4 regions of the Uliginosibacterium sp. 31-12 genome follow, and region 1 is predicted to be linked to each of the others. Evidence: predicted binding sites of a transcription regulator. Region 1 holds the regulator's gene; each other region holds the start of a gene.

Region 1 (5,713 bases):
TCCCCCTTCGTTTCCGTGATCTTCACACCGGGGCGCAGGTTTTGGGTGCCTTCCAAGACAACCTTCACGCCCGCCGGAATGCCGGACACGACGGCGCGCTGATCCGCGATGCGCTGCAGTTCAATGTTTTTCGGCTGCACGGTCTGATCGTCCTGCACCACGTACACGAAGCGCCCGTTGGGACCGTTCACCACCGCTTGCGCCGGCAGCACAACGGCATTGTCGAGCTTGCCGGCTTCGAGTTTTACCGACAAGTATTGGCCCGGCCATACCAGTCGATTCTTGTTCTCCAAGCGCCCCTTGATCAGCAAGGTGCCGGAAGCGCGATCTACCGAACTGTCAACGAAGCTCACTTCGCCCTTCAGCACGGCCTGCGCATTGGTGCGCGCGCTGAGCTTGACCGGGCCCTTACGCAGCGCGACGAGCAAGGGGCCCATGTCACGTTCGCTGATCGAGAAGCTCACCCCGATCGGATCCATGCGAGTCAGGCGCACCAGTGCAGTGGCGGTGGAGTTGGAAGTCACGAGGCTGCCGGGGCGTACATTGATCACGCCGGCACGACCATTAAAAGGGGCCACGATGCGGGTATAGGTACGACCGACCCGAGCCTGCTCCAGACTGGCGCGTGCCTGACCCAGATTGGCAAGGGCGGTATCGGTTTTGTTGCGTGCCGTGTCCAGTGCCGAGGGTGAGATGAACTGTTTTTCAGACATTTCCTGAGCGCGCTTCAGATCACGCTCGGCAATTGCCGCCTGTGCTTCGGCACTGGCCACGCCGGCCTCGGCCTTGCCGACGTTGGCATCGTCGTCGCGTGAGTCCATCGAGAACATCAACTGGCCGCGGCGTACCTCCTGGCCTTCCGTGAAATGAATGGCGGTGATCATGCCGTTTTTCTGCGGACGCAGATCCACTTCGTCCAGCGGTACGACGCTGCCTTGCGTCTCGATCACGATCGGCACGTCCTCCACCCGGCTGATGGTGGTTGATACGCTTTGCGGCCTGCCCTGAGCAGATGCGGCGGGCGCAGATACCCCGCTGACGGGAGCCGAGCTTTCTGCCGCTGGCGCAGCCTCCTTGTTCTGACAGGCACTGAGCAGGCAACACGCGGTGAGCAGGGCAAGCGACTTACGAAGCATGGTGGGGTTCCGGGGCTGGGGGCGGTGTATTCATGAGCTGCGGACGCGAATCATCACCTAAGCGGTTAGGGGCGCCAAGTGCCTTAACTTGTTCTCACAAAGCAAGTTTTCGAGCTGTGACTTGTGTCGCAGAAATGATGGTGTATATTTGTACAGTAGTTGGCGCAGTCGGCTCCCGGGCGGAGTCGAGTTGGCATGCGGGGCGGACTTCGGTTTCGTACAGCAAGCTCTGTGCCATAATCCTTCAGACCACTCAGTGAGGACTTTCATGGACGACAACAAGGCCAAGGCACTTGCCGCCGCACTCTCCCAGATCGAGAAGCAGTTCGGCAAGGGTTCCATCATGCGCATGGGTGACGGCAAACTGGAAGAAAACATCCAGGCCGTTTCCACGGGCTCTCTCGGGCTGGACATTGCGCTGGGCATCGGCGGCCTGCCGCGTGGCCGGGTGGTGGAAATCTATGGTCCGGAATCTTCCGGCAAGACCACGCTGACCCTGCAGGTCATTGCCGAAATGCAGAAAATTGGCGGTACGGCCGCCTTCATCGATGCAGAGCATGCCCTGGATGTGCAATACGCAGCAAAGCTTGGCGTCAAGGTCGAGGATCTGCTGATTTCGCAGCCCGACACCGGTGAGCAAGCCCTTGAAATTGCCGACATGCTGGTGCGTTCTGGCGGTATCGATATCGTGGTTATCGACTCGGTCGCCGCGCTTACGCCGAAGGCCGAAATCGAAGGTGAAATGGGCGATCAGTTGCCCGGTCTGCAGGCGCGCCTGATGAGTCAGGCTCTGCGCAAGCTGACGGCCAACATCAAGCGCACCAATACGCTGGTCATCTTCATCAATCAGATCCGCATGAAAATCGGTGTGATGTTCGGCAACCCGGAAACCACCACCGGTGGTAACGCACTCAAGTTCTACGCCTCGGTCCGTCTGGATATTCGCCGCACCGGCACGATCAAGCGTGGCGACGAAGTCGTCGGCTCCGAAACCAAGGTCAAGGTCGTCAAGAACAAGGTAGCGCCTCCCTTCAAGGAAGCCCACTTCGACATTCTTTATAGCGAAGGCATTTCGCGTGAAGGCGAAGTGATCGACATGGGCGTCGATCACAAAATCGTCGACAAGAGCGGTGCCTGGTACGCCTACAACGGCGAGAAGGTCGGCCAGGGCAAGGACAATGCACGTGAATTCCTGCGTGCCAATCCGGCGCTGGCACTCGAGATCGAAAACAAGGTGCGTGCCAGTGTGGGGGTTGCCGTGATGCCTACTGTGGCTGAAGCGGAGTAAGCTGTTTGAAGAAGCCCGCCGCTTCGCTCAGCTCGACAGCCTTGCGTCTGCTCGCCACGCGCGAACATTCGAGGCTGGAGCTGCGGCGCAAGCTGGCGGCAAGAGCCGGCGCCGACGATGATGTCGAAGCCGTGCTGGATCGCATGGCAGAGACAGGTCTGCAGTCTGACGAGCGCTTTGCCGAGAGTTTCGTGAGATCGCGCGCCAGCCGCTTTGGTGCCGCGCGCATCCGTCGTGAGCTGGATGACCGGGGAGTGGATCGCGAGACGGCAGCTGGCGCCATGGGCGAGGCTTTGCAGGAAGATGAACTGATGCGCGCGCGCAGCGTGTGGCAGAAAAAATTCGGGGTGTTGCCGCAGGATCACAGGGAGTGGGCGCGTCAGGCGCGCTTCCTGCAGACCAGAGGGTTTGCGGTCGACATCATCAGGAAACTCTTGAAAGAAACACTGGATGAGTCTGCTCAGGGTTAGCAATCTGCAGAAACGCTACAAGGCACGCACCGTGGTGCACGACGTGTCCTTCGAGGTTGGCAGTGGCGAAGTGGTGGGCTTGCTGGGGCCGAACGGCGCAGGCAAGACCACCTGTTTCTACATGATCGTCGGCCTCGTACGTGCCGATGGCGGCAAGATCCATCTCGATGGAACCGAGCTCACCCATTGGCCGATCCACAAACGGGCGCACCAAGGGCTCTCCTATCTGCCGCAGGAAAACTCGGTGTTCCGCAAACTTACGGTCTCCGAGAACATCATGGCGGTGCTGGAGTTGCAAAAGCTCTCCAGCGCAGACATGGCAAAACGTCTGGATGAGCTGCTGGATGAACTCAACATCGGCCATTTGCGCGAAGCGACCGCTATGTCCTTGTCCGGCGGTGAGCGCCGCCGCGTCGAAATCGCGCGTGCGCTGGCCACCCGTCCGCGTCTGATCCTGCTGGATGAGCCTTTTGCCGGCGTTGATCCGATTGCAGTGATTGATATCCAGAAAATCATCAGTTACCTCAAGGCGCGCGGTATTGGCGTGCTGATTACCGACCATAATGTGCGCGAAACCCTCGGTATTTGCGATCACGCCTACATCATCAATGCGGGTGAGGTGCTGGCTGGCGGCAAACCGGCAGAAATCGTGCAGAATGAACAGGTACGGCAGATTTACCTTGGCGAACACTTCCGCCTCTAGGCTTGGCCGCTCCGCACCTCCCCGTCTGTAAAGAATGAAACCCTCGCTTCAGCTCCGCCTTTCCCAGCAACTTGCGCTCACCCCGCAGTTGCAGCAATCCATCAAGCTGCTTCAGCTGTCCACGCTCGAACTCAATCAGGAGATCGAACGCATCCTGCTCGAAAACCCGATGCTGGAGCGTGAAGGCGGTGACGAAGAAAGTGATGGACCCGTCCCTGTCGAGGCGGGCGAAGCCAGTGTGGCGACGGCGGGTGAGGAATACCGCATCGAATCCTCTGCTTCATCCTCCGGCGATGAGGATTTCGAGTCGCCGAGCGTGACGGACATGCCGGACAACATCGGAGAGGCTTACGACAGCGTTTCGGATGATGATATCGGCGAAGCTGCCGAATGGCGCACGGAAGGCGCCTCGCGGAATGGCGGTGGGGACGACGATGATTCCGACTTTCAGGAATTCCAGGCCGCCGCTACTTCCTTGCGGGATCACCTGCTGGGGCAGGTCGCCCTGATGCCGCTGGTTGATCGTGATCGTGCGCTGGTGCAGCTGATCATCGAAGCGCTGGACGACGACGGTTTGTTGCTGCAGGACCTCGAGGAACTTCTGCCGCTGATTCCGGCCGAATGGGAAGTAGAACTCGATGAGTTGAACATTGCCTTGCATCAGGTCCAGAACCTTGACCCCGCCGGCATCGGCGCTCGCAACTTGCAGGAGTGCTTGCTCCTGCAGATTCGCGCTTTGCCGGAAAGTGCCACGCGCGATCACGCCATGCTGATCGCGGACGGCAATCTGGAATTGCTGGCTGCGCGCGATTTCGCGCGCCTCAAGCGGCGCCTGGGCTGCAATGATGATGCCTTGCGCGCAGCTCAGGAACTCATTTGTCATTTGAATCCGCGTCCGGGGGCTCAATTTGCACCGATGGAAACGCGCTACGTGATTCCGGACGTGGTGGTGCGCAAGCAACGTAGCGGCTGGACGGTGAGCCTCAATCCAGAGGCCATGCCGAGACTCAGGATCCATCGGGTCTACGCCGATATACTTCAACAGAACAGGGGCGTAAGTAGTTCCTTATCGGGACAGCTGCAGGAAGCCAAGTGGCTGATCAAGAATGTGCAGCAGCGATTTGACACCATCCTGCGTGTTTCGCAGGCCATCGTCGAACGTCAGCGCCAGTTCTTTGATCATGGTGAAGTGGCCATGCGTCCGCTGACCCTGAGGGAAATCGCCGAAGAGCTGGAGCTGCATGAGTCAACGGTGTCGCGGGTGACCACCCAGAAGTACATGGCCAGTCCCCGCGGTGTGTTCGAACTGAAATACTTTTTTGGCAGTCATGTTTCCACCGATACCGGTGGTGCATGTTCAGCAACGGCGATACGCGCGCTGATTCGCCAGCTGGTCGCGGCCGAAGACGGGAAAAAACCCCTGTCGGATGCCAGGATTGCCGAATTGTTGGGCCAGCAGGGTATCGTGGTGGCACGCCGGACGATTGCGAAATACCGGGAGTCGCTGAATATTCCGCCGGTCAGTCAGCGCAAGTCGATCTAACAGGAGAGGAGTAGTTTTATGAATCTCAACATCACCGGCCATCATCTGGAAGTCACTCCCGCTTTGCGCGAATATGTGGTTTCCAAGCTCGATCGGGTGATTCGCCATTTCGATCATGTTACGGCGACCCATGTGACCCTCTCGGTACAGAAACTTAAGCAGAAAGCAGAGGTGACTGTTCACGTGCGCGGCAAGGATATCCACGTGGAAAGTGAAGACGACGACCTGTATGCCGCCATTGATGCGCTGGCAGACAAGCTGGATCGTCAGGTTCTCAAGCACAAGGAAAAGATCAGCGATCACAACCGTGAATCGATGAAACGGCAAGGCGCTGAGAGCGCCAGCTGAAGCGCTGGACGCAGCCGGTCTGGACAGGCAGAATTGTCCGGCCGGCGATGGTTGAGGCTTTCTGCCTCAACCGCTCTGAAACCCAGAAAGCGGCGAGCTCCGGTCCGGAGACTCGCCGCTGTGCTGTAAAGACTCATGAACCTGATTTCGCAGATCCTTGACCCCGTGCGCATCCGTGTCGATGTAGCGGCCTCCGCGCGTGACGGCCTGTTCGCCGCCATTGGC
Region 2 (5,713 bases), on a different contig from region 1:
ATCGGCGTGATGGCGCTCTCTTCGTAGGCGGTGGGCGTGGCCATCTTCTGCTTGACGCTCTGCGAGCGGGCGCCGAGGGTCAGCAGGGTGCTGTCTTCAAACAGGCTCAGGGTGTCGGCGAGTGCCAGGCTGGAGTAGATGTTGTCGGCCGAGCGGGCGACGGCACCGTGGGCGCCGGCAATGGTCGGATTGGTCTTCGGGTCGTAGATGTTGGTGACGTAGCTGGCGCTGGTGTTCACCGTGGCGAGGCCGGTGGTGGTGTGTTGCTGGGCAAAGCTGGCGACCATCTGGTGGGCAATGCTGCCGGTGCTGAAGCTGCTGCGCAGGCCGGTTTCCCCCGAGCTCGAGCGGGTATAGCCGGCCTGGTTGTAGGTCTGGCCGGTGGCGTTGCCATTGGCATTGGTCAGTACGACACGGGTGCCGTTGATGAAGCCATCGTAGTTGTAGTTGGCGGTGCCCAGGGCTGCGTAGGCGGAGAGGCCGCGGGTCAGCTCCACCTCGCCGCGCAGCATGGCACCATCGGTGCGCTGGTGGGCGTAGGTGCCGCGCAGGGCGTTCTTGCTGGTATCCGGCGCATCGATGACGCGCCCCAGGGTGCTGAAGCCGACCATCAGCGGGCTGCCGTCGGACTGGTTCTGGTGAGCCGAGTAGGCGTCCAGTTCCATCTTCCAGCGGTCACCCCGGTAGTCGAGGCCCAGGGAGGAGAAGTTGTCGCGCTTTTTCTGGTCTTCGAGCGTGGTTTCGCCATAGCCCAGCGAGCCGTTGAAGCGCACGCCGAGGCGCTTCTCCGCGCCGAAACGGCGTCCGATATCGGCGGCTTGTGTCAGATGCGAGTTTGATGCGTAGCTGGTCGTGAGGCGGGTCAGATCCTGCTCGGTGGCGCGCTTGGTCACCAGATTGACCACCCCGCCCACGGCGCCGCTCGGGGCAATGCCCGAGAGCATGGCGGCCGGACCTTTGAAGACTTCGACGCGCTCGACGAATTCGGTCGGCACATGGGCGCCGGGCAGCATGCCGTACATGCCGTTGAAGGCGAGTTCCGAGGAGTTGATCTCGAAACCGCGGATGGTGATGTTCTCGGCATTGTGGCCGTCGCTGGTGGTGAAGCGCACCGAGGGATCATTGCGCAGCACTTCGCCGACGGTGGCGGCCTGCTGGTCGGCAATTGCCTGGGCGGTGTAAGCCGTGACGTTGAAGGGGGCGTCCATCACGTCGACGTTGCCCAGCACGCCGAGCTTGGCGCCACGCGCCACCTGGCCGCCCGCATAGGACGCCGGCAGGTCGGTGGGGGATACGGTGGTGCCGGTGACCTTGACCGCAGCCAGAGTGACTTCACCGGACGGGCGCGAACCCTGTTCGGCGGGCTTGACCAGGATGTAGCTGCCGTTGCCCTGGCGGCTGGCGTTCAGACCCTGGCCGCGCAAGAGTTCGGCAAAGCCCTGCTCGACGGTGAAGATGCCGGACAGGCCGCGGCTGCTGCGGCCTTGCAGCAGACTGGCATCTGAGCTGAACTCGACGCCGGCGATGGCGGCAAAGCTGTTCAGCACCCGATCCAGCGGGCCGGCCTGGATGTTGTAGCTGCGCGCCGCGCTGGCGGCGGGCGCTGCGCTCTGGGCGTAGGCCATGGGTGTGGTGACGCCGACGGCACCGAGCATCAGACCTGTCATCAGGGCGCTGCGCACGGCGCTGGTGGTGCCGCTCGGGGCAAAGCTGGCGAGGCCCTGCTTACGCGGCAGAGTACGTTGCGCAGAAGAGGGAAGGGAGGCGTGTCTGGCCATGCTGCGGTCCTTTCGGTTCGGGAATATTGAGTGGCTTCATCAGGTATTCCGAACGAGACTGCGAAACCCTCAATGCCAGACTGAATTTTTTTCGGGGCGAAAAAATTACGCGTGCGCATCGGAGCTGTGGACGCATTCCTGCCTTTGGCACGGAGCAGCCAATCAGCGTCTCAGCTCGCCTGCAGGGTGACCCAGTAGCGGGTGCGATAGACCGGCACCAGGGGCAGGGCCAGCGCAAGGTTCTGCAGGGCGCGATCGGTGTCGCGCAGGGAGAACACGCCGCTCACGCGCAGTTCTGCTACGGCCGGATCGCAGCGCAGCAGGCCCGGCCGGTAGCGGGCGAGTTCGGCGACGAAGTCCGCCACACGCATGTTCTCGGCCAGCAGCACGCCATTGCGCCAGGCCGCTGCGCTTTCCTGTACCGGTGTGAGGGGCGCGATCCGGGTGGCGGAATAGTGGCTGCCTTCGCCGGCGCTGATACGGATGGCCAGGTCCGGTCTGCGGCGGCTGCGCAGCTCCACCGCGCCTTCGAATACGGCGACCTGCGAGGCGTTTTCGTCCTGTCGCACGCTGAAACGGGTGCCCAGCGCTTCGACGCGACCATGCCGGCCGTGCACCCGGAAAGGGCGGTGCACGCTGGCCGGGTCCGGTGCGGTGGTGATCAGGATTTCGCCCGCGTGTAGCACGATGCGCCGCTCCTGCGCATCGAAGCGCACATCGATCCGGGTGGCGGTGGCCAGCACGATCGATGTGCCATCCGCCAGCTGAATCTCGCGGATCTCGCCCGTGGCAGTGGCATAGTCCGCCGTGCCGCGTTGCCAGGTGTCGGTGCTGCGCAGCAGGCTGGCAGCGCCGCCCGCTACGATGGCCAGGCCGAACAGTCGGCGCAAGGTCGTGCGCTTCTGCCAGGCCTGATCTGCGGGCTCGCGCAGCACATGATGGGCGAGCTCGGGCGGCAGGCCGTCGAGCTTGTCCTCAAAGATCTGCAGTTCTTGCCAGGCACGTTCATGATCGGGGTGGGCGGCCCGCCATTGCCCGCAGGCAGCCTTATCTTCCGCACGGGCGTCTTCCGACCACAAACGGGCCATCCATTCGGCCGCTTTGGCGATGATGGCCGGGCTCAGGGCAGTGGCGTCGGGGGCTGCCGGGGCGTTCATCGGTGTGCGCGGCTCAGGCGTTTTGGGCATGCAGCGCGCGGTGGCAGGCGATCAGCCCGGTGGCGATGTATTTCTCGACTGAAGAGACTGAAACCTCCAGGCGCTCGGCAATCTCGCGATAGCTCAGGCCATCTAGCCGGCACATGAGGAGCGCCATGCGCGCCTTGGGAGCGAGGCCATGCAGGATCGCATCGATCTCGACCAGGGCTTCAATGACCAGCGCGCGGGCTTCTTCGGAAGGCGCCTGCTGTTCCGGCAGGAGGGCGAGAGCCTCCAGATAGGCCGCTTCAATCTGGCGGCGGCGATACAGATCGATGACCAGACCGTTGGCAATCTGGCTCAAGTGGCGACGGGATTCATCCTGCTGCGGCATGTGCCCGCTGCTGAGGAGGCGCAGATAGGTGTCGTGGGCCAGATCGGCGGCATCGAAAGCATTGCCGAGTTTCTTGCGCAGCCAGCCTCGCAGCCAGCCATGGTGCTCGGTATAGAGCGCCTCGATTTGCCGGTGGAATGCAAAATCAGCGATGGATGCAGCGGTGGCGGACACGGCGGACTCCCTGTGCCCGAGGATGTGTATCGGGCATGATGAACTAAATGAGAATGATTATCATTTTATACATATCCGGCGAGGGTGGTAAAGCGTTTTGCCCGGCACAAAAAAAGGCCCGGTCTGAGCCGGGCCTGAAGTAGTGAGCAGTGTGGTGGCTTGAGGCAGCCAGCTGACCTGAGGAGGAAGGATAGGTCACCGGACGGCTTCAAGCGCGGTTCAACAAACTGGCGGGCGCACCGCAGCGCCTTGCAGCGAACGCTGCGGCGGACGTCGCCCACCCGTTTGTCGAACATCCGGCGGCATCAGGCCGCCGAAGTGATCAATGCGCTGATTTTCGGGCGATCGGCCTCCTTTCCTGAGTTGCGGGTTTCGGTTGAGCGGGCGTGTTCCAGTGCCTGCACGTCACCGCTGATCTGGCCGCCGGCTTCGATCAGCAGGCTGCCGTAGCGGATCGTGCCGCGTACGCGGCCGGTGGCGTGGATGACGAGCTTGTCGCGGGCAGTCAGGTCGCCCTCGAAGTGGCCGTGGATTTCGGCGACATCGATGCCGACCTTGCCGGAGAAGGCGCCTTTCTCGGCAATGCGCAGCACGCGGCTATCCATGGTGGCTTCGACGCGGCCCTCGACGATGAGGGTGTCGCAATCCAGAATTTCGGCGCCCTTGAGCTTGACCTCGGGACCGACGACCAGGCGGCTGGGCGATTCGGTGTCTGCCGCCGGGGCGGGTGTATGGCGGGTGTCCGGGCTGCTGGTCTGTGCGGCGAGCTGAGCGGCCTGGGCGGCGTTCAGTTCGGCCGCGTCGCGCAGGCGGTTCTGCGGCTGGAGCGCCGGATAGGCCCCGGGCGTGTGGGTGACGCGGGGCTGGCGCTCCGCTGCGGCTTCGGAACTGCGGGGCAGGGCTTTATGGAACATCTGGTCTCCTTCGTGAGCGGGGCGGCCTTCAAGGAGCGAAGCGCCGACAAGGAGATACAGTGCAGAGGCCGTGCCAGATTCAACTAGTCATTATTAATCAAAGGGTTGATTGTTATTTGTGAGATCTCGTTCGGGCCTCGGGTGTCGCCTTGCGGCGACAGCTTTTCGGGCCGCTGCAGGCAAAGCCCCTTGCCGCCGGGCGAGGCGCTGTCGCGAATCGGCGACAGCCCGGATCAGGCCTGCCCGGCCGGATCTGTGGCGTCCTTGAAGGCGCTTGCTTCGAGGTGGTGGCGGGCGAGCAGGCGGTAGAACTCGGTGCGGTTACGCCGGGCGAGCCGGGCAGCCTGGGCAACCTTGCCGTCGGTGAGGCGCAGCAGGCGCACGAGGTAGTCACGCTCGAAGCGCTGGCGGGCTTCCTCGAAGGATTCGATGGCGCCGCCCTCATCCTGCAGCGCACGCTGGACCAGCGCGGCGGGGATTACCGGGGTGGTGGAGAGGGCGACGGTCTGCTCGACGACGTTCAGCAACTGGCGCACGTTGCCGGGCCAGGGCGCCGCCAGCAGCAGCGCCATGGCTTCCGGCGAATAGGTGGTGACGGCACGTTTGTAGCGCGCGGCGAGGCGCAACAGGAAGTGCTGGGCGAGCAGCGGAATGTCTTCACGGCGCTCGGCCAGCGAGGGGAGGGCAAGGCTGACGACATTCAGGCGGTAGTACAGATCGTCGCGGAAACGCCCTTCGCTACGTGCAACATGCAGATCGCGATGGGTGGCGGAGAGGATGCGTACATCGATCGGCAGGCTGCGCGTGGCACCAACCGGGCGTACTTCGCGCTCCTCCAGCACACGCAGCAGTTTGACTTGGAGGGGCGTGGGCATGTCGCCGATCTCGTCGAGGAAGAGCGTGCCGCCGCGCGCGGACTGGAACAGCCCGTCGTGGTCGCGATGGGCGCCGGTGAAGGCGCCTTTGACATGGCCGAAGAGCTCGGATTCGAGCAGCTGCTCGGGGATCGCCCCGCAGTTGATGGCCACGAAGGGCTTGCCGGCGCGCGGACTGGCCTGGTGGATGGCGCGCGCGAGCAGCTCCTTGCCGGCACCGCTGGGGCCGCTGATGAAGATGCTGACTTCGCTGGCGGCGACCAACTCGGCCTGGCGCAGAAAGTCTTCCATCAGCACGCTGCGGGTGAGGATCTCGCTGCGCCAGGCCGCCGGTTTGCGCGATTCACCCGCATCGCCCGAGCTGCCGATGGCGCGGCGGATCTGCGCGATTAACTCGCCCGCGTCGTAAGGCTTGGTGAGATAACCGGCCACGCCGCGCTGG
Region 3 (5,713 bases), on a different contig from region 1:
GCATCCAAAGAAGAAGACGACCCGACCCCGCCGGCCCATGACCCGCTGTTCGAACTCAAGCCGACGGCCTCGATGCGCGCCACCACCAAATACTTCTATGTGGTGATCGGCTTGATCCTGCTGCAGGTGGTGATGGGCGTGGTCTCAGCCCACTACGCGGTGGAAGGCCAGAGTTTCTTCGGCATCCCGCTGGCCGAAGTGCTGCCCTTCACGGTGAGCCGCACCATCCACACCCAGCTTGGCGTGCTGTGGATCGCTACCGCCTGGCTGGCCACCGGTCTTTACATCTCGCCGGCGCTCTCCGGCCATGAACCGAAGTTCCAGGCGCTCGGGGTGAACGTGCTGTTCTACGCCCTGTTGCTGATCGTGGTCGGCTCGATTGCCTGCGGCTGGATCGGCACCCTGCAACGCCTGGGCACCAACTTCAGCTTCTGGCTCGGTAACCAGGGGCTGGAATACACCAGCATGGGCCGCATCTGGCAGTACGGCCTGTTCTCCGGCCTGATGATCTGGCTGGGCCTGATGGCGCGCGGCCTGTGGCCGGCCCTCAAGAAGCCCTCCGAATCGCGTGGCCTGATCGCCATGGTGTTCCTGTCCGCCACCTGCATCGGCGGCTTCTACGCCAGCTCGCTGATGTGGGGCCAGCACAGCCACTACTCGATGATCGAGTACTGGCGCTGGTGGCTGGTGCACCTGTGGGTGGAAGGCTTCTTCGAGGTGTTCGCCACCGCCGTGATCGCCCTGATCTTCACGCGCCTCGGCCTGATCCGCTCGGCCTCGGCCAACGCCGCGATCGTGATGGAAACCATCGTGTTCCTGTTCGGCGGCATCCTCGGCACCCTGCACCACCTCTACTTCACCGGCACGCCGACCTCGGTGATCGCCATCGGCGCCATCTTCTCGGCACTGGAAGTGGTACCGCTGGCCCTGATCGGCTTCGAAGGCTATCGCAACTATCAGCGCAGCCAGGCCGCGCCGTGGGTGGCGAGCTACCGCTGGATCATCCTGTGCTTCGTCGCCGTCGGCTTCTGGAACTCGGTGGGCGCGGGCCTGCTGGGCTTCTCGATCAACCCGCCGATCTCGCTGTACTACATGCAAGGCCTCAACATGACACCGGCACACGGCCATGCCGCGCTGTTCGGGGTGTACGGCATGCTCGGCATCGGCCTGATGCTGTTCTGCCTGCGGGGCCTGATGCCGCGCGAGAACTGGCAGGATGTGTGGCTCAAGCGCATGTTCTGGATGCTCAATATCGGCCTGGCGATGATGGTCTTCATCTCGCTGGTACCGGCCGGCATCTACCAAGCCTGGGCCAGCGTCAGCGAAGGCCTGTGGTATGCCCGCTCGCCTGAGATCGTGCAGTCCGCCGTGATGCACACCCTGGTGTGGCTGCGTGTGCCGGGCGACATCGTGTTTGCCATCGGCGTGCTATGCCTCGGCGTGTTCGCCTTGCGCCTGCTCGGCAAGCGGCGCCAGCCCGAAGCAGTTGGGCAGGTCCGTACCGCCGAACGCTAAGCTTCAGCCCCCGCCCGCGCCCTCCAGCGCGGGCTTTTTCTTGCACAATCCCGGCATGGACTACCTCACGATCAAGGCCCTGCACATGTGGTGTGCCGGCCTCAGCATCAGCCTCTTCAGCCTGCGCGGCGGCCTGCAGCTGGCGGGCATCGACTGGCGGCGCTGGCGCCTGCTGCGCATCGCCCCGCATGTGGTCGACACGGTGCTGCTGAGTGCGGCGATCTGGCTCGCCACCCTGCTGCAGCAGATTCCCTTCGTGCATGGCTGGATCACCGCCAAGGTGCTGGCGCTCATCGCCTACATCCTGCTCGGCCGCCTGGCCCTCAAGGCCGGCCAGCCGCCCCGGCGCGCAGCGCTGGCTTTCGGCGGCGCGCTGCTCTGCGTGGCCTACATCGTGGCCGTGGCCATCACCCACTCGGCCAGCCTCGGCCTGTTTTGATGCAGCCGCCAAGGGCGTAAGCCTGTATCGTTCGCAGCAGGAAAAGATCGTCGCCCGCCATGAAACTCACCACCTTCACCGATTACACCCTGCGCGTGCTGATGTACCTCGCGCTGAATCAGGACCGCCTCGCCACCATTCAGGGCATCGCCGAAGCCTATGGCATCTCGGAAAGCCACCTGATGAAAGTGGTGCAGCATCTAGCCAAGACCGGCGTGATCGAAGCCCTGCGTGGCAAGGGCGGCGGCATCCGCCTGGCCTTGCCGGCGAGCGAGATCCGCATCGGCCGGGTTGTACGCGAAGCCGAGGGCGACGGCCCGATCGTGGAATGCTTCAGCGCCAACGACACTTGTCGGATCACTCCGAACTGCAAGCTGGCCGGTGCCCTGCGCCGCGCGTTTGACGCGCTCTACACCACGCTGGATGAATACACCCTGGCCGATCTCACCCAGCAGCCAGCCGCGCTGGTACAAATCCTGAAGATCGTGCGCAGCTGACGCTGCTGTCGCAAATCCTGCAGGGTTTTGTCACCAAGCCCCCACACAAACGCTCCCACCTCTTAATTTATCCCTTTTAAATCATGCGGATAAGTTCTGGCACCGTGCTTGCTGAATACAGTCAAGGCAACCAAAGGGGCTGGGCATGGGCCGCAGGATCATCATCAACGACACCACACTGCGCGACGGTGAGCAAACCGCCGGCGTAGCCTTCAGCGCCGCCGAGAAGCTGGATATCGCCCGCCAGCTCGACGCGCTGGGCGTGCCGGAGATGGAGGTTGGCATCCCGGCCATGGGCGAAGCCGAGCGTGACTGCATTCGCGCCATCGCCGAGCTGGGTCTGCAAGCCCGGCTGATGGTGTGGGCCCGCCTGAATGAACGTGACATCTCCGCCTGCGCCGGTCTCGGCGCGCAGCTGATCGACATCTCGGCACCCTCTTCCGACCAGCACCTGGCCAGCAAGCTGGGGCGCCCGCGCAGCTGGTTGCTCTCCGAGATCCATCGCCTGGTGCATTTCGCCCGCGACCTTGGCCTGGAAGTGAGTATCGGCATGGAGGACGCTTCACGGGCCGACCCCGCCTTTCTCGCCCAGATTGCCGAGGTAGCGGCCCGGGCGGGCGCGCGTCGCCTGCGCTTTGCCGACACCCTGGGCATCATGGAGCCCTTCGGCGTGGAGCGCGCCATCAAGGCCTTGCGCAAGACGACCCGGCTCGAAATCGAGATGCATGCTCATAACGATCTGGGCATGGCCACGGCCAACACCCTGGCGGCAGCACGCGCCGGTGCCAGCCATCTGAACACCACGGTCGGCGGGCTTGGAGAGCGGGCCGGCAATGCGGCGCTGGAAGAAGTCGTGCTCGGTTTGCGTCAGTGTTACAAGCTCGAAACCGGCGTTGAACTGTGCAATTTTCCGGTACTCGCCCAGTGCGTAGCCAAGGCTTCGGGGCGACCGATTCCGGCACAGAAAAGCCTGACCGGGTCGAACGTGTTCACGCATGAAGCAGGCATCCATGTTGATGGCCTGCTCAAGGACCCGCACAACTACCAAGGTTTCGATCCGGCCATCGTCGGGCGGGAGCATCGCGTGGTGCTGGGCAAACACTCCGGCACCCGTGCCGTGAAGTCGGTCTTCGCCGCCCTCGGGCGCCAACTCGGCGATCTGGAGGCACACCTGCTGCTGGAGATGGTGCGGCGTTTCGTCGCCCTCGAAAAACGTACCCCGGACGAATCCGAACTGATGCTGCTCTTCAAGGGCCTGCATCAGGAATGCTGCTGACAGAGAGAGGTCATCATGAGCACCGAGCACCCTGACTTTACAGACGATCTGGCCGAGCTCGAATCGGCCGAGGACTTCCTCACCTACTTCGGCATTGCATTTGATCCCAAGGTTGTAAGGATCAATCACCTGCACATCCTGCAGCGCTTTCACAACTATCTGAACGGGGCCGGCAAGGCGCCGGAATACGAAACCTGGAAACATCTGCTGGCTCGCGCCTATCAGGACTTCGTTCATTCCGATGCGCTCACCGAAGGAGTCTTCAGCGTTTTCAAACGTGCTCGCGGCATCCAGACCGTGGCGATCACCGCCATTGGCAGGAGGCAGCCATGAGACCGCGCTGGGAGCTTGGCGAAAGCCTGCGCGTGACGCGCAATGTGCGCGACGACGGCACCTTTCCCGGCGCCACCCGCGGCGAGCTGCTGGTGCGCCGCGGCAGCATCGGCACGGTGGTCGACATCGGCAGCTTTCTGATGGATCAGGTGATCTACTCACTGCACTTTCTTGAGCAGAACCGCATAGTCGGTTGCCGCGAAGAAGAGCTGCTCGGCTTGGACGAAGCCTGGATCGACACCCGTTTCGAATCGCGCGAACGCGTGCTCAGCGCACGCGATCTGGCCATTGGCGGTGAAGTGCGCGTGCCCGCCGGTGCGCGCGGCGAAATCCTCAAGGTACTCCGCGATCTGCCGGAAGGCCCGGCTTACCACGTGCATTTCGAGTGCTGGGCGGGCCACCCGCTGATCGTGCGCGAAGCTGCGCTTGCCCCCGTTTCAACCTCGTTGCCGGAAGCCTGCTGCAATGTCTGAAATCGCCTCCCCCTCCCCCGTAGTCGCCGCCACTCCAGCGTCCGCCACGCCCGCCAGCCCTGCCGCCTCGGGTTACCTGGCGCTCAAGCAGTCTCAGGCCCTCTTCAAGACCACGCCCGAGCGCCTCGACGCCGAGCAACGCCGCAAGCTCGAGGCCGTCGTCAATCGCCAGCGCGCGATCGAAACGCGCATCCTCGGCAGCCGCCAGGCCACGCACGTCGTGATCAGTCCGGAGGCAGTCACCCACAGCATTGCCGAGATTGCCGCGGGCTTCAGCAATGAGGCCGAATTCGTGTGCGATCTGGCCCGTTTCGGACTCAGCGAACAATCGCTGCGCGCCGAAGTGGAGCGCGAATTGCGCGTCGAAGCCGTGCTGGAAATGGTCTCGGCAAAAGTCGCTCCGGTCAGCAACATGGAAGTGGAGCTCTTCTACCACCTGCACCACGCCCGCTTTGAAACCCCAGAGCGCCGTACCCTGCGCCACATCCTGCTGACCCATGACGACAGCGAGGCGGGCCGCGCCACGAGCCGTCAGCGCATCGAAGTCATCCGCGAACTACTGCTGCGCCATCCGGATCGTTTTGGTGAACAGGCCCTGCGTCACTCCGAATGCCCCACGGCAATGCAGGGTGGCCTGCTCGGCCAGGTGCCGCGAGGCCAGCTGTTCCCAGCGCTGGATGCGGCCGCCTTCACGATGCGTGCCGGCAGCCTGTCGGAAGCGCTGGAATCCCCCATGGGCTTTCACCTGCTGCGCTGCGAAAACATCCAGCCGGCCGGCAAGGTGCCCCTGACCCAGGTACGCGATCGCATCCGCGAGCAGATGCTGATCACCCGCAAGCAGAACAAGCAGCGGGCCTGGGTGTGCCAGATCATGAGCCACGAAGCCCGCGCCTGATCAAGCAGGCCGCCCCGGCGCGGGGCGGAGGTGTGCTTAGCCGCCCACCATGCTCGCCACGCGGATGCTGCGGCTCTCGGGCACCTCGGAGTGAGCAATGACCTTGAGCGAAGGCACGGCACGCCGCAGGAAACGCGCCAGCAGCCAGCGCAGGCTGTTGGGCACCAGCAACACCGCCGGCAGGCCGACTTCTTCCTGACGTTGCGCCGCCGCAGCGGTTTCGCGCATGAGGGTATCGGCCAGGCCGGGTTCGATTGCGCCACCTTCGCCGCCGGAGGCCAGGGC
Region 4 (5,713 bases), on a different contig from region 1:
TTCAAGTACAGCCACCGCCTTCACGGTGATGTTGTTCTTGGTGGCATCGGTGTAGGGGCAGACCTTCAACGCCCGCTCGACCAGCGAATCGGCCGTCACCTGATCAATGCCGTGCAGGATGGTGGCGAAGGACAGCGAGAAGCGGTAGGCATCCTCGAAATTCTTGTACAGCGACACTTCTGCTTCGACCATGCAGCCCTTCACCGGCAGGCGGTCGGCACGGATGATGTGGCGCACCGAATTCTCGAAGCAGGCGGCATAGGCCGCAGCAAACAGCTGCTCGGGGTTGGCCCCCGGCTTCTTGCCACCCATTTCGGCGGGTTGGGCCAGATCCACCTTGAGCAGGCCGTCTTCACTCTGCACGCGGCCATTGCGGCCACCCTGGCTGAATACACGGGTTTTGTAGACGAGATCCATGACAGCTCCTTGGAGGCAAACAGGGGGTTGGATAAACGCGGCTCGCAGCTCTCCTAGCAAGACTCGTACGCAAGGCCCCTCCTTGCAGTAAAACAGGCTGGGCCTGGGGTTTCGTTCAGGCGCGCCCAGCTTGTCTGAAAGATATGTTCCAGGGCGCTCAGCCGAAAGTGACAAAAGTGACGCGGCAACACCCTGTGCACGCCACCGCGACACGCCAAACCGGAATCACCGGCATGGCATCAAGCTTGCAAGTAACCGCCTGATGAACTTCACACGGGGAGCAGAATCATGCTGGATACGCTTGTCGTTGGTGCCGGGCTCTGTGGGCTGAGCCTGGCCGGAAAACTGCAGTCTGCCGGGCATGACTATCTGCTGATCGATGCGCGCCAGCGCCTTGGCGGGCGTATCGAGAGCGTGCCTGAAACCGCCACGGCGGCAGCGGCCGATCTCGGCCCGACCTGGTTCTGGCCCGCCACCCAGCCGCGCATCACGCGCCTGGTCGCCGAGCTGGGGCTCTCCAGCTTCCCACAGCATGACAGCGGCACCATCCTGCATCTCTCCAAGGGGGACGGCAGCCCCGAGCCGCTGCCACAGAGCAGTGTGCACATCCAGGCACGGCGCCTTGGCGGCGGTATGGGCACGCTGGTTCAGGCCCTGGCCCAGCGCCTGGCACCCGAGCGTGTGCGCCTTGGGCTGGAAGTGAAGAAGCTGCAGGCGTACCCGGATCACATCGAGGCGGAGTGCTGGAACGGCACTGAAGCGCTGCGCATCACCGCGCGCCATGTGGTGCTGGCCCTGCCGCCACGCCTTGCAAGCACCCGCATCGCTTTCGCACCTGAGTTGGCCTCGACCCTGCACACCACACTGCACGCCACACCCACCTGGATGGCCGCGCAGTGCAAGGCCGTGGCCCGTTATCCGCTGCCGTTCTGGCGCAGCAGCGGGCTAGCCGGCAACGCCTTCGTGACCCACGCCCAGGCCGTGCTGGGCGAAGTCTTCGATGCCTGCGGCGAGAACGGCAGCCCGGCCGCGCTGGGCGGCATCTCGGCCCTGCCCCCAGCGGTACGCATCGCCGTCAGCCGGGTACATGAGCTGATGGTCTTCAGCCAGTTCGCCCAGCTCTTCGGCCCGGCCGCCGCCGAGGGCGAGTTGTTCATGCGCGACTGGGCTCAGGAGCCTTTTACCTGCTCGGCGCTGGATATCGCCGAGCCTGCCGCCCATCCCCAGGATGGCGTGGCCGAATTGGCCGCGCCCCAGTGGGGCGACAAACTGATCTTTGGGGGCAGCGAAACCGCCGGGCAATCGGCCGGCTATCTCGAAGGTGCGCTGGATGCCGCCGCACGCATCTGGCAGCAACTCTCGGCGCCCACCGCCCTGCGCCACTCCTCGCGCGCCGACCTGCGGGACAACCATCTCGGGCTTGAAAAATTTGCGCGTATGGTGGCCTTGTTGCGCGAGGAGTCGATCGACAAATATGTCTTCGGTTTCAAGCAGGCATTGATCCGGCAGCAGCGTGAAGACATCACGCAACTGGTGCTGACCGAGGTGGTTGCGGGCACCTACAAACAGGCCCTGGAATACCTGCACACGCTGCCGCTGGAACTCGCCGAAGCCGTTGTTGAAAATGGCCGTGCAAGTCTCACGCCCGCCTTGTTGGCGCCATTCATGGGCTTTTCGACCGATCTGCTGAGCCAGGCCCAGACGCATAACGCCAGCTCCTGCGCCATCTCCGGTTTTCCCCTGGAACAGACGCTGAACCACGCTTATGTACAAGCGATTCGCCGAGATCTGGCAGCGCTGTGGCGCGAATTCGCGCTGGCGCTGAACGAGGACTTGTTGCAACGCATGGAAGCTGCCAGCCAGCCGATCTGAAATCAGATGCCGCAATACGCGAGGCCGCCTTCGGGCGGCCTTCTCATTTCTGCTGCGGCGCAGATCGGCCAAAGCTGACGCATGCCTGTCAGCCCTGTTCGCTTTGTCGTCGCGATTGCCTGTTTTGTCGCGCCTGCGCAATTCCGACAAAACCTCTCAAGTGTTTGATTTAAAGCAAATAAACGGCGTGGCACGGAACTGGCTATGTGGGAATCACCCGCCCCAATGCCCGCGTCAAGAAGATCAAGGAGTCCGCCATGCAAGCTGCCGCCAGTTACATCAACATCGCCGACCTGAAGTCCAGTGGCAATGCCCTGGCAGCTCCCGCAGATCTGCCCGCCACCGGCGGTGGTTGTGGCACCCATGGCGGTGAAGGCAAAGCCAGCTGCGGCACCTCCGGCGGCCCGGATGACATGCCGCAGGAGATCTGGGACAAGGTCAAGAACCATCCCTGCTACTCCGAAGAAGCTCACCACCATTACGCCCGCATGCATGTGGCGGTGGCACCGGCCTGCAACATCCAGTGCAACTACTGCAACCGCAAGTACGACTGTTCCAACGAGTCGCGTCCGGGCGTGGTGAGCCAGAAGCTCACCCCCGAGCAGGCGGTGAAGAAGGTGCTGGCCGTCGCCAGCGAGATCCCGCAGATGACGGTGCTCGGCATCGCCGGCCCGGGTGATTCGCTGGCCAGCCCGAAGAAAACCTTTGAAACCTTCCGCATGCTTCAGGAGCAGGCGCCGGACATCAAGCTGTGCCTCTCCACCAACGGCCTGGCCCTGCCTGATCTGGTCGACGAGATCTGCAAATACAACATCGATCACGTGACCATCACCATCAACATGGTCGACCCCGAGATCGGCGCCAAGATCTATCCGTGGATTTTCTGGGACCACAAGCGCGTCACCGGCGTCGAGGCCGCCCGCATCCTGCACGAGCAGCAGATGAAAGGCCTCGAAATGCTCACCGCACGCGGCGTGCTCACCAAGATCAACTCGGTGCTGATCCCTGGCGTGAATGACGAGCACATGATCGAGGTGAACAAGGCAGTGAAGGCCCGTGGCGCCTTCCTGCACAACATCATGCCGCTGATCTCCGAGCCGGAACACGGCACCTACTTCGGTCTCAACGGCCAGCGTGGCCCGAGCGCACAAGAGCTCAAGGCCGTGCAGGACGCCTGCATGGGCGGCGCCAACCTGATGCGTCACTGCCGTCAGTGCCGCGCGGATGCCGTTGGCCTGCTGGGCGAGGACCGCAGCGAAGAATTCACCCTCGACAAGATCGAGGAGATGGAAGTGGTGTATGACCTTGATCGTCGCCGCAGCTATCAGGACAAGGTCGAAACCGAACGCCAGGCCCAGCACGCCGCCAAGGTCGAAGCACTGGCTTCGCAAGGCGAGCTGGAAGTTGATGACAGCATCAAGGTGCTGGTGGCGGTGGCTACCAAGGGCGGCGGCCGCGTGAATGAGCACTTCGGTCACGTCACCGAATTCCAGGTCTTCGAAGTTTCCGCAGCGGAAGCGCTGTTCGTGGGCCATCGCCGGGTCGATCAGTACTGCCAGGGCGGCTTTGGTGAGGACGAGCAACTGCCCTCGGTGGTGCGCGCAATCAACGATTGCCACGCCGTGCTGGTGGCCAAGATCGGCGCCTGCCCGCGTGACGAACTCAAGGGCGCCGGTATCGAACCGGTGGATGCCTACGTCGATGAGTTCATCGAGAAGGCCGCTTTGTCCTGGTTCGCCGATTACAGGAAGCGCATCGCCAGCGGCGAGATCGAGCACCAGGCGCGAGGCGATGCCTCGATCCGCCAGGGCGCTTATACCGCCGCAGCCTGAGCCAGCACACCCTCCCTCCCCCTCGTCGCCCCCCGAAAAGGAGAGATCGCCATGTCACTCAAGATCATCGCCGAGTTGTGTACCGGTTGTTCGGCTTGCGAGCCGGAATGCCCCAACGAAGCCATCAGCGAGCTGAAAAACTATTTCATCATCGATCCGGATAAATGCACCGAGTGCGAAGGGGATTACGACACCCCGCAGTGCCTGGCGGTTTGCCCGGTCGATGAATGCATCCTGCCACTGGTAACCGCCTGAGGAAATCATGACCAACGTCACGCTCACCCCTGCAGCAAACAAGTTCATCTCGCGCATGGTGCGCTTCTCCGGCCAGCCTGAAGGCGCCGGCTTCCGTCTGCACGTCACGGAAGGCGGCTGCTCCGGCTTCAATGCCGAATTCAGCGTCGAAGCCGCACCGCAGGCGGGCGACTCGATCGTCGAAGTCGCTGGCGTGAAGATGTTCTTCACCTCGGCCTCGCGCCTCCTGCTGGAAGGGGTGACGATCGACTTCACGGATACGCCGACTAAAAGCGGGCTGAGCTTCATCAACCCGAACCAGGCGCCCTGCGCCTGCAGCAGCAGCGGCCCGAGCGATCACGCGCATGGCCACAGCCATGGCGCCTCGGCACCGGCGGTGGCGACCGTGTCCATCGCCTCGATCCGGCGCAGCTGAGTCAGGGAGACGAAACCATGTCCGGCACCCCGGTGAATCACGAACTGCCTGGCGACGACCTGGATTTCGGCGGGCTGGATGCCGCCGTACTGGGCGCCGGGCTGCCGGCGCAAGCTGAGTTCCTGATCGCCCAGGCCGGCATGATTCGCCATCAGGTGGCGGAAGCCCAGGCTCTACTCGAAGGCGCCCATCAACTGGCACCGCAGCACCCGGCCACCCTGATCGCGTTGTACCGCTTCCACTTCTACGGCAACCGTATCGCCGAGGCGCGCGCAATTGCCCTGCGGGCGCTGGACATGGCCAGCGCGGCACTGGGCGTCGCACGCGAATGGAGCGCGGTTCAGCCTGACCCGCGCTTCACCGCACTCGAAGCCTTGCCGCGCTTCTACCTCTTCAGCCTCAAGGGCCTTGCCTATCTCTCCCTGCGTCTGGGCGAGATCGAGGCTGGCCGCGCAATGGTCGCCAAGCTCGCCGAGCTCGATCCGCGCAACAAGGTGGGGCACGAAGTGCTAGCTGGCGTGATCGCCCGTATCGGCCGTGAAGATGCCGATTACGAGGATGAGGACGAACGCAGCGAGGTGATCGCATGATGATCAATGGCGAATGGCATGCGGACGACCCGGACATCCCGGTGCTCGACTGGGAAGGTGGCGAACTCGATTGCGCAAGCTGCCCGGTAGCGGAATCCACCGCGCGCTGCGAGCGTGGCCACGCTTGTGTGCATGATCGTTACGCCAAACGCATCGACCGCTTCTTCAAGTGGAATCCGGGCCTTGGCAACGACTACCTCGACCATCCCTACTTCGAAGTGCGTGCGATTGCCTGCCGCCATGCCGATGTGTTCCGCCTGCAGCACCTGATCGGGGATGAGGATGAGACCGTGCGCCTGTCGGTGGCGGTGCGTCTGCCACTGAACCAGGTG

What was found. Region 1 encodes sigma-54, which starts transcription at its own class of promoters, with help from an activator protein. Its sites were predicted from a motif close to TGGCACGCTTNCTGCTNA; they were not measured.
Region 2: the regulator sigma-54 is predicted to act here: its motif matches at 4,455-4,472, upstream of Q3Y64_RS11745 (polymer-forming cytoskeletal protein).
Region 3: the regulator sigma-54 is predicted to act here: its motif matches at 2,549-2,566, upstream of nifV (homocitrate synthase).
Region 4: the regulator sigma-54 is predicted to act here: its motif matches at 2,478-2,495, upstream of nifB (nitrogenase cofactor biosynthesis protein NifB).

What each region holds. Positions count from the first base shown of each region.
Region 1 is NZ_JAUOOA010000006.1:34,295-40,007, reverse strand. Features, by position in the region: gene Q3Y64_RS12295 (efflux RND transporter periplasmic adaptor subunit) at 1-1,136, opposite strand, end outside; gene recA (recombinase RecA) at 1,405-2,424, shown strand; gene recX (recombination regulator RecX) at 2,430-2,894, shown strand; gene lptB (LPS export ABC transporter ATP-binding protein) at 2,875-3,597, shown strand; gene Q3Y64_RS12275 (RNA polymerase factor sigma-54) at 3,632-5,140, shown strand; gene raiA (ribosome-associated translation inhibitor RaiA) at 5,159-5,488, shown strand; gene Q3Y64_RS12265 (PTS sugar transporter subunit IIA) at 5,624-5,713, shown strand, end outside.
Region 2 is NZ_JAUOOA010000005.1:252,440-258,152, reverse strand. Features, by position in the region: gene Q3Y64_RS11760 (TonB-dependent receptor) at 1-1,778, opposite strand, end outside; gene Q3Y64_RS11755 (FecR domain-containing protein) at 1,949-2,965, opposite strand; gene Q3Y64_RS11750 (sigma-70 family RNA polymerase sigma factor) at 2,949-3,482, opposite strand; gene Q3Y64_RS11745 (polymer-forming cytoskeletal protein) at 3,788-4,396, opposite strand; gene Q3Y64_RS11740 (sigma 54-interacting transcriptional regulator) at 4,630-5,713, opposite strand, start outside.
Region 3 is NZ_JAUOOA010000001.1:567,961-573,673, reverse strand. Features, by position in the region: gene Q3Y64_RS02625 (nitric-oxide reductase large subunit) at 1-1,515, shown strand, start outside; gene Q3Y64_RS02620 (SirB2 family protein) at 1,571-1,954, shown strand; gene Q3Y64_RS02615 (Rrf2 family transcriptional regulator) at 2,014-2,451, shown strand; gene nifV (homocitrate synthase) at 2,597-3,727, shown strand; gene nifW (nitrogenase-stabilizing/protective protein NifW) at 3,743-4,060, shown strand; gene Q3Y64_RS02600 (nitrogen fixation protein NifZ) at 4,057-4,533, shown strand; gene nifM (nitrogen fixation protein NifM) at 4,526-5,428, shown strand; gene flhA (flagellar biosynthesis protein FlhA) at 5,465-5,713, opposite strand, start outside.
Region 4 is NZ_JAUOOA010000001.1:722,542-728,254, reverse strand. Features, by position in the region: gene Q3Y64_RS03420 (Ohr family peroxiredoxin) at 1-417, opposite strand, end outside; gene Q3Y64_RS03415 (FAD-dependent oxidoreductase) at 706-2,289, shown strand; gene nifB (nitrogenase cofactor biosynthesis protein NifB) at 2,496-4,121, shown strand; gene Q3Y64_RS03405 (4Fe-4S binding protein) at 4,173-4,376, shown strand; gene Q3Y64_RS03400 (iron-sulfur cluster assembly accessory protein) at 4,384-4,791, shown strand; gene Q3Y64_RS03395 (hypothetical protein) at 4,809-5,381, shown strand; gene Q3Y64_RS03390 (4Fe4S-binding leucine-rich repeat protein) at 5,378-5,713, shown strand, end outside.